One region of the Pseudomonas sp. GW821-FHT04D07 genome, then DNA from elsewhere that is predicted to be linked to it. Evidence: predicted binding sites of a transcription regulator. Region 1 holds the regulator's gene; each other region holds the start of a gene.
What was found. Region 1 encodes FliA, which starts transcription of late flagellar genes. Its sites were predicted from a motif close to CTAAAGTTTNNNNNNNNNNNGCCGNTAA; they were not measured.
Positions count from the first base shown of each region.

Region 2: a site for FliA is predicted at 1,618-1,645, ahead of AC07T0_RS29790 (methyl-accepting chemotaxis protein). Genes of this name have one in related genera too.
Region 3: a site for FliA is predicted at 1,746-1,773, ahead of AC07T0_RS29080 (flagellar protein MotY). Genes of this name have one in related genera too.
Region 4: a site for FliA is predicted at 1,792-1,819, ahead of AC07T0_RS04855 (methyl-accepting chemotaxis protein). Genes of this name have one in related genera too.

Region 1 covers NZ_JBWKTH010000001.1:646,672-650,883, forward strand. The annotation lists gene flhF (flagellar biosynthesis GTPase FlhF) at 1-1,165, shown strand, start outside; gene fleN (flagellar synthesis regulator FleN) at 1,287-2,120, shown strand; gene fliA (RNA polymerase sigma factor FliA) at 2,117-2,857, shown strand; gene AC07T0_RS03070 (chemotaxis response regulator CheY) at 3,030-3,401, shown strand; gene AC07T0_RS03075 (protein phosphatase CheZ) at 3,424-4,212, shown strand.
Region 2 covers NZ_JBWKTH010000042.1:19,873-24,084, forward strand. The annotation lists gene AC07T0_RS29785 (GMC family oxidoreductase) at 1-1,250, shown strand, start outside; gene AC07T0_RS29790 (methyl-accepting chemotaxis protein) at 1,709-2,410, shown strand; gene AC07T0_RS29795 (MCP four helix bundle domain-containing protein) at 2,801-3,211, shown strand; partial or broken gene AC07T0_RS29800 (methyl-accepting chemotaxis protein) at 3,380-4,165, shown strand.
Region 3 covers NZ_JBWKTH010000039.1:33,692-37,903, forward strand. The annotation lists gene rnt (ribonuclease T) at 1-637, opposite strand, end outside; gene pyrC (dihydroorotase) at 634-1,680, opposite strand; gene AC07T0_RS29080 (flagellar protein MotY) at 1,839-2,771, shown strand; gene AC07T0_RS29085 (argininosuccinate synthase) at 2,901-4,118, shown strand; gene AC07T0_RS29090 (hypothetical protein) at 4,183-4,212, opposite strand, start outside.
Region 4 covers NZ_JBWKTH010000002.1:272,192-276,403, forward strand. The annotation lists gene AC07T0_RS04855 (methyl-accepting chemotaxis protein) at 1-1,678, opposite strand, end outside; gene AC07T0_RS04860 (LysR substrate-binding domain-containing protein) at 1,859-2,779, opposite strand; gene AC07T0_RS04865 (NorM family multidrug efflux MATE transporter) at 2,932-4,212, shown strand, end outside.

The DNA.
Region 1 (4,212 bases):
GCCGAACATGGAGCTCGAAGACGAGCTGCGCAAGACCCAGTCGCGTATCGTCACCGCCCAGGCCGAACTGAGCTTGCGCAGTGACGGCGATACCGACAACGCAACCAATCGCCAACTGTTCGCCGGCCTGCCGCTGACCGCCGCCGAGCCGCTGATCGAACCGACTTTCGACGAGCCGCGGCGCCCGGCGCCAGCGCCTGTGGTGCACGCCCCGGCGGTGGACCAGCGGGTGTTCGACTCGATGCGTTCGGAACTCAACGGCCTGCGTGAGCTGCTGGAAGTCCAGCTGGGCTCCCTGGCCTGGAACCAGTTGCAAGGCCGTCAGCCGCAGCAGGCCAACCTCTGGCGCCGTCTGCAGCGCATCGGCCTGTCCGGGCCGCTGTCGCGCGACCTGCTGGAACTGGTTACCGGGATCGACGAGCCACGCCAGGCCTGGCGCATGCTGCTGGCGCACCTGGCGCGGATGATTGTCACACCCGAGATCGAGCCACTGGAAGAGGGCGGTGTGATTGCCATGGTCGGTCCTGCCGGCATGGGCAAGACCACCACGCTGGCCAAGCTGGCGGCGCGCTACGTGCTCAAGTACGGCGCGCAGAACATCGCGCTGGTGAGCATGGACAGCTTCCGCATCGGCGCCCAGGAGCAGCTCAAGACCCTGGGGCGGATCCTCAATGTCTCGGTGACCCATGTCGACCCGGGCCAGTCCCTGGCCCAGGCCCTCGATCCGCTGCTGCGCAAACGCGTGGTGCTGATCGATACCGCCGGCCTGCAGGCCAGCGACCCGGCGTTGCGCATGCAACTGGAAAGCCTGGCCGGACGCGGGATCAAGGCGAAGAATTATCTGGTCCTGGCTACCACCAGCCAGAAACAGGTGCTGACGGCCGCCTACCACAGCTATAAACGCTGCGGGCTGGCCGGTTGCATCCTGACTAAACTGGATGAAACGGCGAGCCTCGGCGAAGTGCTGAGCCTGGCTATCAGTCACGAACTGCCCGTGGCCTATCTGACCGACGGGCCGCGTATTCCGGATGATCTGCACCTGCCACGCCGGCATCAACTGGTGTCCAGGGCGGTCAGTGTGCAAATGCAGGAAGAACCCAGCGAGGAAGCCATGGCCGATATGTTCGCTGATATCTACCACAGCCCGTCGAAGCGGGTGGGCTGAGATGAGTATTCAGACGTTGCAAATTACCTACATCGATGGTCTGCCACGCATTGTTCCGACAAGTGAACGCGCAGCCACTTATGTGGCCTTCCGTCTAAGCAAGACAAGGTAAGAAGAGAACATGGGCAGCATGCATCCCGTACAGGTGATCGCGGTGACCGGCGGCAAAGGTGGCGTCGGGAAGACCAACGTGTCAGTGAATTTGTCCCTGGCGCTGGCTGAGCTTGGCCGGCGCGTCATGCTGCTGGATGCGGATCTGGGGCTGGCGAATGTCGACGTCCTGCTCGGCCTGACCCCCAAACGCACCCTGGCCGACGTGGTCGAGGGCCGCTGCGAACTGCGCGACGTACTGTTGCAAGGTCCGGGCGGGATTCGCATCGTGCCGGCGGCCTCGGGGACCCAGAGCATGGTGCACCTGAGCCCGGCGCAGCATGCCGGCCTGATCCAGGCATTCAGCGATATCGGCGACAACCTCGATGTGCTGGTGATCGACACGGCCGCGGGTATTGGCGAGTCGGTGGTCAGCTTCGTCCGCGCGGCCCAGGAAGTGTTGCTGGTGGTCTGCGACGAGCCGACCTCGATCACCGACGCCTACGCCTTGATCAAACTGCTCAACCGCGACTACGGCATGAACCGCTTCCGCGTACTGGCCAACATGGCCCAGAGCCCGCAGGAAGGCCGCAACCTGTTCGCCAAGTTGACCAAGGTCACGGATCGTTTCCTGGATGTGGCCCTACAATACGTCGGCGCCGTTCCTTATGACGAGTGTGTCCGCAAGGCCGTGCAAAAGCAGCGCGCGGTCTATGAGGCATTTCCCCGTTCGAAATGCGCCTTGGCGTTCAAGGCAATCGCGCAGAAGGTCGACACCTGGCCGCTCCCTGCCAATCCTCGGGGGCACCTGGAGTTTTTCGTCGAGCGTCTGGTGCATCAAACGAGTGCGGGACCGGTTCTATGACTGCCAGTGGCTATCGCATGTATTCCAAGTCGTCACGTGACAGCCAGTATGAACTGATCGAGCGTTACGCACCTTTGGTCAAACGTATTGCCTATCACCTGCTGGCGCGACTGCCGGCCAGCGTTCAGGTCGAGGATCTGATCCAGGCCGGGATGATCGGTCTGCTGGAGGTCTCGACCAAGTACGACGCGAGCAAAGGTGCCAGTTTCGAGACCTATGCCGGCATCCGTATCCGCGGCGCGATGCTTGATGAAGTGCGCAAGGGTGACTGGGCACCGCGTTCGGTGCACCGCAATACACGCATGGTCAGTGACGCAATTCGTGCAATTGAAGCAAAAACCGGCCGTGACGCTAAAGATCACGAGGTTGCAGCCGAACTCCAATTGAGTCTCGACGATTATTACGGGATTTTGAACGATACCTTGGGCAGTCGCCTGTTCAGTTTCGACGACCTGTTGCAGGACGGCGAACATGAAGGGCTGCACGAGGACGGCGCGAGTGCTCATCTCGAACCGTCGCGCGATCTGGAAGATGAACGCTTCCAGGCGGCGCTGGCGGATGCGATTGCCAATTTGCCGGAGCGTGAGCGACTGGTGTTGGCGCTGTACTACGACGAAGAGCTGAACCTCAAGGAAATTGGTGAGGTGCTGGGGGTCAGCGAATCGCGAGTCAGCCAGTTACACAGCCAGTGCGCGGCCCGCTTGCGGGGGCGTTTGGGGGAGTGGCGAGCGCGTTGAAGGCAGTGCGGGAACACTGCGAACGAGACCGACATGGCGTTTGACGCCCTGTGGGAGACTCGGCCGGATGAGGTTTCCATGCAGTCGTTGAGTGCTGTGCCGAATTGATTGAACAGCGCGTCCAGGTGCTGAACGCGTTTAAGACTGCTTGGAGGTCGAATTGGACAAGAACATGAAAATCCTCATCGTTGACGATTTTTCAACGATGCGGCGGATCATCAAGAACCTGTTGCGTGACCTCGGGTTCACCAACACGGTTGAGGCGGACGACGGTACTACCGCGATTCCCGTCCTCAACAGCGGTAGCATCGACTTTCTGGTCACTGACTGGAACATGCCCGGCATGACCGGCATCGATCTGCTGCGCCACGTGCGTGCCGATGAAAAGCTCAAGCACCTGCCGGTGTTGATGGTCACGGCCGAAGCCAAGCGCGAGCAGATCATCGAAGCTGCCCAGGCCGGTGTAAACGGCTATGTGGTCAAACCATTCACGGCCCAGGCGTTGAAAGAGAAGATCGAGAAAATCTTCGAACGCATCGGCTGATGAAGTCCACCACGGGGGCGCTATGGAGCACAACGAATCTTCACTGGGTGATTTTGAACTAACCCTGAAAAAACATGCCCGCGAACTGGTCGACAGCCTTGAAAAAGGTCGATTTGGCGACGCGGTGCAAATGATCCATGAGCTGAATCAGACCCGTGACCGTGGCCTGTACCTGGAAGTCGGCAAGCTCACCCGCGAATTGCACAGCGCTATTGTCAACTTCCAGATCGACCCGCATATGCCGCAGGCCGAGGAAGTCTCGCAGATCACCGACGCCACCGAGCGCCTGTCCTATGTGGTCAGGCTGACGGAAGCCGCGGCCAACCGCACCATGGACCTGGTGGAGAGTGCGACCCCGAGGGTCACTGGCCTGAACGTGGAGGCCAAGGCCTTGGGCGCTGACTGGAGCCGTTTCATGCGGCGCGAAGTCGGTGCCCAGGAGTTTCGCGAGTTGGCGCGGCGGGTCGAGACGTTCCTGTCCCGCAGCGAGCAGGAAACCCGCGCGGTGTCGAGCGAGCTGAACGATATTCTGCTGGCCCAGGATTACCAGGACCTTACCGGTCAGGTGATCAAGCGCGTGACCCAAATGGTCACCGAAGTGGAAAGCAACCTGCTCAAACTGGTGCTGATGGCCAGCCAGGTCGACCGTTTTGCCGGTATCGAGCATGATCACGATGCCATCCTTGCCGAAAAAGATCCGCAAAATGAGTTGGCCAAGGGTGTAGGTCCGCAGATTCATGCCGATAAACGTGAAGACGTTATGTCCGGTCAGGACGATGTCGACGATTTGCTTTCCAGTCTTGGATTCTAG
Region 2 (4,212 bases), on a different contig from region 1:
ACGTTTTGTTACCCTATTTCAAGCGTCAGGAAGGCAATCAGCGTTTCGATAACGATGCACATGGTGCCGAGGGACCACTGAAGGTCTCAGATCCCCGTTACCGGGTTGAGGCTGCCGACATTTTTGTGCGCACGATGCAGCGGGCGGGCCTGCCGTTCAGGTCCGATTTCAATGCCGGTGATCTGTACGGCGTCGGTTACCTGCAGACATCTACTTGGCGCGGGGAGCGCAGCAGCGCATCGACGGCATTCGTTAAACCGATCCTCGACAACCCATTGCTGACGGTCATCACTGGCGCTCGCGTCAACAAGATCCTGTTCGACAATGATCGAGCCGTGGGTGTCGAGTATCAGCTCAAGCAATCAGTGGACCAGGCCCATGTCAGCGGCGAAGTGCTCCTGGCCGCCGGCGCTTTCGCCACACCAAAACTGCTTATGTTGTCGGGCATCGGTCCTGCCGAGCATCTGAGCCAGCACGGTATCGACGTGCGAGTCGATTTACCGGGGGTCGGGGAGAATCTGCAAGACCACAACACCGCTTTGCTGTCGATGACCACCAACGGCGCCTATGGCTACTACGGTGAGGACAAAGGATGGCCGGCGTTACGCAACGCGCTGCGTTATTTTGCGTTTCACGACGGCCCCATTTCCTCGAACGGTGCCGAAACGATGGCCTTCGTCAACTTGCAGGATCCGCTGTTGGACCCTGACTTGCAGATCTACGGCGTCGGCGTGATGTGGCCCATGGAGAATGAAGAAAATATAACCCATGGTTTCACCCTGATGGCCAACCTGGTTAAGCCGCTGTCCCGTGGCACTGTGCGTTTACGCTCGGCTCATCCTGGTGATGATCCGCTAATCAATCCTAACTGGCTAAGCGATCCCAGCGACTGTTCGCGCCTCCTGCAAGCGCTCAAATACCTGCGTTCGATCGCTGCGACAGAACCACTGGCCAGCATTATCCGCAAAGAAATTCAGCCGGGAATCGAAGTGCAAACGGACGAGGCATTGCTGGAGTACCTCAAACGCACCACCGAGAGCAACTACCACCCCGTAGGCACCTGCAAAATGGGCGCCGATCATGACCCGATGAGCGTGCTTCACGGCGACCTGCGGGTAAGAGGTGTGACGGGGTTACGAGTCATTGATGCCTCGATGATGCCCAACATCATCAGTGCCAACACCAATGCACCGGTGATGGCCGTGGCGGACAGGGCCATCACCCTGATGATGGCCAACGAGCCGTTCTGAACGTCCATCGCTCTCGCAGGAAATCTCGAATGGGTATACGAACGAAGCGAGTTCTGGCTGCCGTGACACTGGCGCTGATGGCCGTCGCCGTATTCGGCGCATTAAGCACTGACGAGCGTTTTGCCCGGTGGGGTTTCACCGTACTGGCCATTGGATTGCTGGTGACGTCATGGCAGATAAACCAGTATCTGACGAAGCTGTTGAAGGTTTGGGAACACGCCGTCACTGTGGCTCAGACGATGGGCAACGGTGATTTCAGGCCGGAGCCTGTTGCTGCAAACCACGGCGCCGAGTGGCGTCTTGTCAGTTTGCTGCAGGATGTCCAGGTGAATTGGCGAGCGAAGTGCATGCAACGCTGTGAACAGGGTCAAACGTTGCAGGTGTCGGCCCGTTCATTGAATGATCAGGTTCTGTCGATCGCTGACAGTACCGGCGCCCAGGCGACTGGCGCTGTGACAATGGCACAGGCACTGGATTCCCTGGGTGCCGCTATCAGTCTTGTTGCCGGGCAGGCTAACAATGCGAAGAGCCTTTCGAATCAGTCGGAGCAACTGGCCCATAACGGAAGCGAGGTGATCGCCAATGTCATCGCGGGGGTCGAAGGCATCGTCCAGGCAGTCAATCAGTCTTCAACCCGGATTGTCGCCCTTGGTCATTCTTCCGAGGAAGTGCATTCGATTATTCAAGTCATCAGAGGTATCGCCGAACAGACAAACCTGTTGGCATTGAATGCTGCCATTGAAGCCGCGCGTGCAGGTAGCGCCGGTCGCGGGTTTGCCGTCGTCGCCGACGAGGTTCGTAATTTAGCGGCCAGGACTGCGCAATCCACTCAGGAAGTGACTGACATGATCGACCGCATCAGAACCCATACGACGCAGGTCGTGGACAGTATGCAGGCAGCGGTAACGCGAGCGAATGAGGGTGTCGCACTGGCAAAGGAAGCGGGACTCGCCATGGACCATATCCGCGAAGGCGCTCACCGTTCAGCCATCCTCGTCGAAGAGATTTCTCAGGAGCTGGGTAACCAGACCCAAGCCGCAGGTGAAATAGCTTCGCGGGTAGAGACGATGGCGCGGAGGTCTCGCAGCAACAATCTGTCCATCCAAAGTCTGGCGCAAGCATCACAACAACTTGAAGTGGATATTTCTTCAGTGAATTAAACAACGCCAAAGGGCGGGTTGCACTTGCTTTACGGAGCGGTTGGGTTATTCGCATGTTGATCGGGCGAGGTCTTGCGCGGCTTTTAGGATATTCATGAAGCTATTGGCTCTTCTATTACTTTGTCTTCAAGTAGTAGACCCTCCGCACGGCGCGCGTCCCCCGGAAGTCGTGATGGACCTCAGGCGTCGCCTACTTCATTCCGCGCTGAAACATAATCGTTGTTTTCCAGAACTGCATGAATTCGATGAGTCAAAGTCGGCGCGCGCTAACTAATGATGTTATCGACTTTCTGGGCCTGCTTCGCTTAATCGATTGTTTTTGGCTGAAGCCTTTTATCACGGGGCTGGTAGTGAAGTTATGTGGACGAGTTTCACCTATAGGGAAATGTGATGTTGCTCAGAAATATGAAAGTTTCGATTCGTGCCGCGCTGTGTTTTCCCGTTATTACCTCGTTGGTGATTGTCCTTGGTGTGGTTTCGCTATGGAACCTGCACGCCATCCGTACCATGGCCGCCGAGGTTGAAGAGCATTCGATGGTCCGCGTCATCGCCGCCGACCGGATCGACGCCACAGCTCTGAAACTGATGCTTGAAAGCCATCGGCTTGCCGGTCAGTCCAGCGCGGCGAGCAAGAACGCCGTTATCCAGAACATCCGGGATCTGCGTGCGACACTGCTCATACAAATACAGGGGTACGGCACGTTCGTCACTGACGACCATGGTCAGCAACTGTTCAAGTTAGTCAGTGATGGCATTCAGCGCCTAAGTCGCCTGGCGGACATCTGCATCGACTATAGCTAGCAAGATCGTAACGCCGAGAGCCTGGCTCTACTGGACGAGCACGCGGCGCTTTCCAGGCAAATGCAGCAGGCCCTGGATCAAATGATACAACTGAACATCGATGAGGCGAGTCGCTCTGGCATCGATTCGGCGCAAACGTATGACAACGGTTATAAGTTCAGCATCGCAATGATCCTTGGCGCAGTGCTGGTCACCTTGACCTTGGCTTATTTTTTTACCCGCAGCATTGTCGTACCGCTGAAATATGCGTCGTCGATCAACGACACGATTGCTCGTGGCGACCTGCGTAGCGATATTGCGATCGTAGGCAATGACGAAATTTCAAATTTGCTTAAATCGGCAAAGGCCATGCAGGACAGCTTGCGCAATACGATCCGCCTTATCGATGACTCTTCGACTCAGTTGGCATCGGCTGCCGAAGAAATGAGCGCGGTGACTGGCGAGTCCAGCCGCGGCCTGCTTCGACAGAACCAGGAAATTGAACAGGCCGTCACGGCGATGAACCAAATGGCGGTCGCGGTGGTAGACGTGGCCCGTAATGCAGCCTCCGCCTCGGTGGCGGCACGCTCGTCAGGTGCGTCGAGCCACATCGGATCAGATCGGGTGAAGCACACCATTAGCACCATTGAAAAACTGAGCACCACTGTCCAGAGCACCAACAACGATGTGCAGCATCTTGCCATACAATCTCAGGATATCAGCCAGGTACTCGAGGTCATCCGCACCATTGGGATCAGACCAACCTGCTGGCGCTCAACGCTGCAATTGAAGCGGCGCGAGCCGGAGAGCAGGGCCGCGGATTTGCGGTTGTGGCGGATGAAGTCCGGGCCCTGGCGGGCCGCACCCAGCAATCGACCGGCGAAATCGCGAAGATCATCGAGCGTATCCGCCTGGGCACCGAGCACGTTACTCATGCGATGCACGACAGCTGTCTGGAGGCTCAGGACACCCTCTTGATCGCCCACGATGCGGGTGCTGCCTGACGAAAATCACCAAAGCCA
Region 3 (4,212 bases), on a different contig from region 1:
GGTTGACGATGCCGCAGAACAGCTCGGCGGTCTTCTCGGTGTCGTAGCGGGCCGAGTGGGCCTCGCGTCCGTCAAAGTCGATATCGGCCGCCTGGCAGGCCTTGGCCAATACGGTCTGACCGTAGGCGAGGCCGGCGAGAGTGGCGGTGTCGAAGCTGGAGAACGGGTGAAACGGGTTGCGTTTCATGTCCAGCCGCGCCACGGCGGCGTTGAGGAAGCCCAGGTCGAAGCTGCTGTTGTGACCGACCAGGATCGCGCGTTTGCAACCGTTGGCCTTCAGGGCCTTGCGCACACCACGGAAAATGTCGGTCAGCGCGGCTTCTTCGCTGACGGCCATGCGCAGTGGGTGATCGAGCTTGATCCCGGTGAACTCCAGGGCTGCGGCTTCGATATTGGCGCCTTCGAACGGCTCGACGCGGAAGAAGTAGGTGTGCTCCGGGAACACAAAGCCTTTTTCGTCCATGCCGATGGTGGTCGCGGCGATTTCCAGCAGGGCGTCGGTGGCGGCGTTGAAACCTCCGGTCTCGACATCGACGACAACCGGCAGGTAGCCACGAAAGCGTGCGGCCATCGGGTGCCGGGAACCGGTACCGCCGCCATTGCCTTCTTGTTCGTCGTCGAAATGCTCTTCACTCACAGCGTTTTCTCCAGCAGGCGCCAGCGCAGTTTTTCACCGGCGCGCAGCGGAATGACTGACAGCTCGCCGAATGGCAGGCTGGTCGGGGCGGTCCATTCTTCACGGACCAGGGTGATCTGTTCGGTGTTCGCCGGCAGGCCGTAGAACCGCGGGCCATGCAGGCTGGCGAAACCTTCGAGCTTGTCCAGCGCGTTGCGCTGTTCGAAGGCTTCGGCATACAACTCGATCGCGGCATAGGCGGTGTAGCAGCCGGCGCAGCCGCAAGCGGCTTCCTTGGCATGCTGGGCGTGGGGCGCCGAGTCGGTGCCGAGGAAAAACTTCGGATTGCCGCTGGTCGCCGCCGTCAGCAGGGCTTCCTGGTGCGTGCCGCGCTTGAGGATCGGCAGGCAGTAGAAGTGCGGGCGGATCCCGCCCACCAGCATGTGGTTGCGGTTATACAGCAGGTGATGGGCGGTGATGGTCGCGCCGACGTTGGCCGAGGCCTCGCTGACAAACTGCACCGCATCCGTCGTGGTGATGTGTTCGAACACCACCTTCAGGCTCGGGAAACGCTCGACGACACGGCGCATATGCTCGTCGATGAAAAGTTTCTCGCGGTCGAACACATCGACCTCGCCACGGGTGACTTCACCATGGATCAGCAATGGCATGCCGACTTCGGCCATGGTTTCCAGGGCCGGGAAAATCTTGTCGATGCTGGTGACGCCGGAGTCCGAGTTGGTGGTCGCGCCGGCCGGGTAGAGCTTGGCGGCGTGGACAAAACCGCTGGCCTTGGCGGCGCGGATTTCCTCGGGCTGGGTCCGGTCGGTGAGGTAGAGCACCATCAACGGTTCGAAGCGGCTGCCGGCCGGACGCGCAGCGAGAATGCGCTGGCGATAGGCGTCGGCTTCCTCGGCGTTGCGCACCGGTGGCACCAGGTTGGGCATGATGATGGCGCGGCCGAAGGTGCGCGCAACATCCGCGACAGTGTGAGGTAACGCAGCACCATCGCGAAGATGAATATGCCAGTCGTCGGGACGCAGCAGGGTCAGGCGGTCGGACATTGGGGATTCCAGGCGGGTCGAACTGAAGGGAATGCTACCGGAAAAGACAGCCTCAGGCACTCGCTATCAAGTTTTGCCACGGCCAACCGATACCACAGGGGTAGGGCGTGGAATCGGCATGCCTGTCTTGACGATGTAGACATTCAGTGGAGCCTCCCGTGCGCCAGCGTTATTTAGCCTTGCTCAGTATGTTCGCCAGCCTGCCCGCCATGGCCATGACTTTCCAGACCCGTCTGGAGAGCATCGAGTGGAAGGTGGAAGGGGACAAGTTCGAGTGTCGGCTGAGCCAGCCGATCACCGACTTCGGGGCCGGTGAGTTCGTGCGCCGGGCCGGCGAGCAGGTGACCTTTCGCCTGAAAGCCTACAACCACGTGCTCGGTGGCGGTTCAGCGACCTTGCTGGCGGCGGCGGCGCCGTGGCAGCCGGGGCGTGGTGATATCAACCTGGGCTCGGTGCAGATCGGCAGTGGCGATGTGCTGTTCAACAGCTCCCAGGGCCAGGCCGGACGCCTGGTCAGTGGCCTGATGGAAGGCCGCAGCCCGCTGGTCCGGCATTATTCACGCGACGGCGGTATTTCCGAAATACGCCTGCTGCCGGTGAAGTTCAGCAAGGCCTACAGCGACTACCAGGCGTGCACCGCGAAACTGCTGCCGAAGAATTTCGAGCAAGTGAAACAGGCGCAGATCGGCTTTCCCGGCACCGGTGTCGACCTCGATGCCCAGGCCAAGGCCGAGTTGCAGGTGATGCTCGAGTTCATGAAGGCCGATCCGACCGTCAACCATATCGAACTCGATGGGCATTCCGACAATGCCGGCAATCGCCTGGCCAACCGCGACCTGTCGCGGCGCCGGGCGCTGGCGGTGATGGATTTCTTCAAGGCCAACGGCATCCCCGAATCGGCCATCGTCATGCGTTTCCACGGTGAGCGTTATCCGCTGGTGCCGAACAACAGTGCGGCCAACCGGGCGAAGAATCGCCGGGTCAATATCCATCTGGAGCGTGTCCCGGTCGCCGAGGCGTCCGCGCCGGCTCCCGCGGCTCCTGCTCCCGCGCCCACGGCCAGCGCGGGGAATGCCGCGAAGACCTCCTGAAGCGGCTGTTTTCGTCGCCGCGTCGACATTATCTGTCGCTTTGCCGTCCTAAGCTGTCGCGCCTCTGTAAATTCACCGGTTTGAGCGGTAGAATCGACGGCTTTCCGTACAACCCGGTGGAGTGATGGCATGGCGGACGTAAACAAGGTCGTTCTGGCGTATTCCGGCGGCCTGGACACTTCGGTGATCCTCAAGTGGCTGCAGGATACTTATAACTGTGAAGTGGTGACCTTCACCGCGGACCTGGGTCAGGGCGAAGAGGTCGAGCCAGCACGTGCCAAGGCGCAAGCCATGGGCGTGAAGGAGATCTATATCGACGACCTGCGCGAAGAATTCGTGCGCGATTTCGTGTTCCCGATGTTCCGCGCCAATACCGTCTACGAAGGCGAGTACCTGCTGGGCACTTCCATCGCCCGTCCGCTGATCGCCAAGCGCCTGATCGAAATCGCCAACGAAACCGGTGCCGACGCCATTTCCCACGGCGCTACCGGCAAAGGTAACGACCAGGTGCGTTTCGAGCTGGGTGCCTATGCCCTCAAGCCAGGCGTGAAAGTGATTGCGCCATGGCGTGAATGGGACCTGCTGTCCCGTGAAAAACTGATGGATTACGCTGAAAAGCACAACATCCCGATCGAACGTCACGGCAAGAAAAAATCCCCGTATTCGATGGATGCCAACCTGCTGCACATCTCCTATGAAGGCGGCGTGCTGGAAGACACCTGGACCGAGCACGAAGAAGACATGTGGCGTTGGACCGTCTCCCCGGAGAACGCGCCTGACAAGGCTCAGTATCTGGAGCTGACCTACCGCAACGGCGATATCGTCGCACTGGACGGCGTCGAAATGACCCCAGCCACCGTGCTGGCGACCCTGAACCGTATCGGCGGCGAACACGGCATCGGCCGTCTGGACATCGTCGAGAACCGCTATGTGGGCATGAAGTCCCGCGGTTGCTACGAAACCCCAGGCGGCACCATCATGCTGCGTGCGCACCGGGCCATCGAGTCGATCACCCTGGACCGCGAAGTCGCTCACCTGAAAGACGAGCTGATGCCCAAGTACGCCAGCCTGATCTACACCGGCTACTGGTGGAGCCCTGAGCGTCTGATGCTGCAACAGATGATCGATGCGTCCCAGGCCCACGTGAATGGCGTGGTTCGCCTGAAACTGTACAAGGGCAACGTGATCGTCACCGGGCGCAAGTCCGACGAGTCGTTGTTCGATGCCAACATCGCCACCTTCGAAGAAGACGGCGGCGCCTACAACCAGGCCGACGCGGCCGGCTTCATCAAGCTCAATGCACTGCGCATGCGCATTGCGGCGAACAAGGGTCGCAAGTTGTTCTGATCGGTTGTTTGTCTGAAAAGCCCTGGCCTGTTGGCCGGGGCTTTTTTTTGGCGCCGGGACGGCATTATTCATCCTGGTGGTCGGTGCGGTGATT
Region 4 (4,212 bases), on a different contig from region 1:
TGGCGTGATCGGTCTGTTGCTGGATGCTCTGGATCATCCCGGAGATTTGCTCGGTGGCCTCACGGGTACGCCCCGCCAGGCTACGCACCTCATCCGCCACCACGGCAAAGCCGCGGCCCTGCTCACCGGCACGGGCGGCTTCGATGGCCGCGTTCAGCGCCAACAGATTGGTCTGATCGGCAATCGAGGTGATCACCCCGACAATCCCGCCGATCTCCTCGGAGCGTTGCCCCAGGGCGTTGATCACCTGCGCCGTGCTGCCGAGGGAACCGGCGATCTGTTCCAGGGACGTCGAGGCCTCCTCCATGGCGGTGCGCCCGATGCGCGTCTGCCGGGCATTCTCCTGGGCCAGCCGCTCAGTATTGCCCATGTTGTCGGCGATATTCAGCGAGGTGGCACTGAACTGCTTCACGGCACCGGCCATGCTGCTGATCTCGCCGGATTGCTGTTCGATCCCTTCATAGGCACCGCCGGACAAGCCGGTAAGTACATGGGCACGGCTGCTGACCTCGGCAGCCGCCTTGCGGATGTGTTCGACCATCGATGACAGCGCCTGCCCCATCTGGTTGAAGCTGTCGGCCAACTGGCCAATCTCGTCATGACTGGACAGGTTCAGACGTACGCTCAAATCCCCGGCCCCCAGGGCTTGCGCCTGGCGCACCAAGTCGCCCAAGGGGCGCAACTTGCTGCGCAGCAGCCAGATCGCCGCGCCGACCGCCAGCAGCATGGCCAGCAGGCTGCCAATCACCAGTCGAATGCCGACACTCCAGGTCACGGCGCGGATCTCGGCCTTGGGCATGCTCGCCACTACGGTCCACGGCCCCCCTTCAAAGGTCACCGCCACGCTGTAGAAATCCTCGCTTTTGTCACTCCAGAAGCGCCCATGGCCCGGTTGCCGGACCAGATCGACGACCACCGGGATTGCCGGTGCAAGATCCGTCACCCCGGCAGGCGGCACCAGCCAATGCTTCTGCTCATCGAGCAAGGCCAGGGAACCGGTCGTGCCGATGCGAAAGCGCTTGAGGTTGTCGAACTGCGCATTCTGCGCATCGGTGTAGTCGAAACCGACGAACAGCACAGCGATCACCTTACCGTCGGCATCGCGCACCGGGGTGTACTGGGTCATGTAGGAGCGGTCGAACAGCAGTGCCCGCCCGACGTACGCCTGGCCCGCCAGCAAACGCTGGTAGGCCGGATGCTGGTGATCGAGCAAGGTGCCGATGGCGCGACTGCCGTCCTGCTTGGTCAGAGAGGTGCTGACCCGGACGAAATCTTCACCGCTACGCACGAATAGAGTCGCGACACCCGCGGACATCTGCTTGAACGTGTCCACTTCGGTGAAATTGTTGTTCAGCAGCTCAGTGCCCAGGTACAGGCCCGGAGCTTGCACGCTGCCCACAGCGATCATTTGCTCGGGGCGCACGCTCAGGCCACTGCTGAAACGCTTTTCGAACAGCCCGCTCAGGCGCTGGGTACTTTCGCGCAAGGTGCCGTGGAAGGTGTTCAACTGGTCGGCCAGCAGGCGCGCCTCGCTGGCCAGGTGTTCCTCGCGGGTGTCGAGGTTGGCCGAGTCCAGCGAACGCAGGGCAAACACGGTGCTACCACTGATCACCAGCGCCAGGATAACGGCGAGTGCCAACCCCAGCTGCGAGGCTATACGGGCACGAGGTCGAGACATGATGAGGCTCCTGGGCGGGCGGCGAATCCTGTGGGTACTGTCAGGCCGCGCGGAAACATTTCCAATGAACAAGGCATGAGCGAACCGCTTGGGACGGCGGTTCCATGTCGGTAGATTCGGCGGCGCCAGCGAATACTTGAGTCATTTGAACGGATATCAGTGGCCGCCAAAAACAGCGTATCAGCCCAGGCGCTCGACATCGGGCAAGACCATGGCCGCGACCTCGCCCTGAAGAAAATCGCTGAGCCGCCGCAGGCGCTCGCCGCCCGGCCGGGTTTTCGGCCAGACCAGGTAATATTGCTCACCACTATCGACGGCGGTCGGCCACGGCAAACTCAAACGTCCCTGGGCCACGTCCTCGGCCACCATCAGCAGGTCCCCCATAGACACCCCGTAACCCCGCGCCGCGGCAATCATGCCCAGCTCCAGGGTATCGAACAGCTGGCCGCCCTTGAGGGAGATCCGTTCGGACAGGCCCATGCGCTCCAGCCAACTGCGCCAGTCTCGCCGATCGGGCGTCGGGTGCAACAGCTCGACGCTGGCCAGACGCTCGGCATCCCAAGGCTGCTCATTGAGCAGCGTAGGTGCTCCCACCGGAATCAACCACTCGGAAAACAGGTAACTGGCCTCCCAGTCAGGCGGGAAATGGCCGTTGCTGAGCAACACCGCACAATCAAATGGCTCCTGGTTGAAGTCCACGCTGTCGACATCCATCCAGGCACTGGTGAGCTGCACCTCATTGCCTTCCTGCAAATGCCGGAAACGGCTCAGCCGCGCCAGCAGCCAGCGCATGGTCAGGGTCGACGGCGCTTTCATGCGCAGGATGTCGTCTTCAGCGCGCAAGGTATTGCAAGCCCGCTCCAGGGCGCCGAAGCCCTCGCGGATCCCCGGCAGCAGCAAGCGCGCGGACTCGGTCAGTTGCAGATTGCGCCCGTTACGCTGAAACAGCCGGCAGGCAAAGTGCTCTTCGAGCGTACGAATATGCCGGCTGACCGCACTTTGGGTAATGGACAGCTCCTCCGCCGCCCGGGTGAACGAGCTGTGGCGGGCCGCCGCTTCGAAAGCGCGCAAGGCATACAGGGGGGGCAGACGACGAGACATGGGGAGCGCTCCGATAACGCAATGCGGCAACCCTAGCAGAAACCTCCTTGCATGAGTTTTTATCATGCGAGCAATCGGTTTTATCCCTTTGTGCAAATGCCTGGGAACCCTGAGAATCAACGGTTCTCACTGCCTTCCACCTGTCGAGCCTGATGATCATGAAGCATTCAGCACGCACCGAACTCCGGGCCATCCTGCGGCTGTCCGGGCCGCTGATCGCCTCGCAGTTGGCGCATATGCTGATGGTATTGACCGACACCCTGATGATGGCCCGACTCAGCCCCGAGGCCTTGGCCGGTGGCGGCCTGGGCGCGGCGAGTTATTCGTTCGTGTCGATTTTCTGCATTGGCGTGATCGCGGCCGTCGGCACCCTGGTCTCCATTCGCCAGGGCGCCGGCGATATCGAAGGCGCGACCCGGCTGACCCAGGCCGGGCTGTGGCTGGCCTGGGCCATGGCCCTGGTGGCCGGCCTGCTGTTGTGGAACCTCAAGCCGCTGCTGCTGATGTTCGGCCAGACCCCCACCAACGTGCACGCCGCCACGCAGTTCCTGACGGTGCTGCCGTTCGCCCTGCCCGGCTACCTGAGCTTCATGGCCCTGCGCGGGTTCACCAGCGCCCTGGGCCGCGCGACCCCGGTGATGGTGATCAGCCTGTGCGGCACCGTGGCCAACTTTGCCCTCAACTATGCCCTGATCACCGGGATGTTCGGCCTGCCCAAGCTGGGCCTGGTGGGGATCGGCCTGGTCACGGCGCTGGTCGCCAGCTGCATGGCCCTGGCGCTGGCCTGGCATATCAAGCGGCACCCGGCGTACCGCCACTACCCCTTGCTGCGGGGCCTGTCGCGGCCCAATTGGCAGTATCTGCGCGAACTCTGGCGCCTGGGTCTGCCGATTGGCGGTACCTATGCCGTGGAGGTCGGGCTGTTCGCCTTTGCCGCGCTGTGCATGGGCACCATGGGCAGTACGCAACTGGCCGCGCACCAGATCGCCCTGCAGATCGTCTCGGCGGCCTTTATGGTGCCGGCGGGGATCTCCTACGCCATCACCCTGCGCATCGGTCTGCACTACGGCGCCGGGCAACTGCTGGACGCGCGCCTGGCCGGAAGGGTCGGCATCGCTTTCGGGGCGGCCGCCATGCTGGCCTTTGCCGCGCTGTTCTGGCTGGCGCCGAACCCACTGGTGGGACTGTTCCTGGATCGCAACGACCCGGCGTTCCAACCGGTTATCGAACTGGCCGTCAGGCTGCTGGCGGTGGCCGCCTGGTTCGAGCTGTTCGATGGCACCCAGACCATCGCCATGGGCGCGATCCGGGGCCTGAAAGACGCCAAGACCACCTTCCTCGTCGGTCTCGCCTGCTACTGGCTGATCGGCGCCCCGGCGGCATGGTTGCTGGCGTTCGACTTCAATGGCGGGGCAACCGGTGTCTGGTGGGGC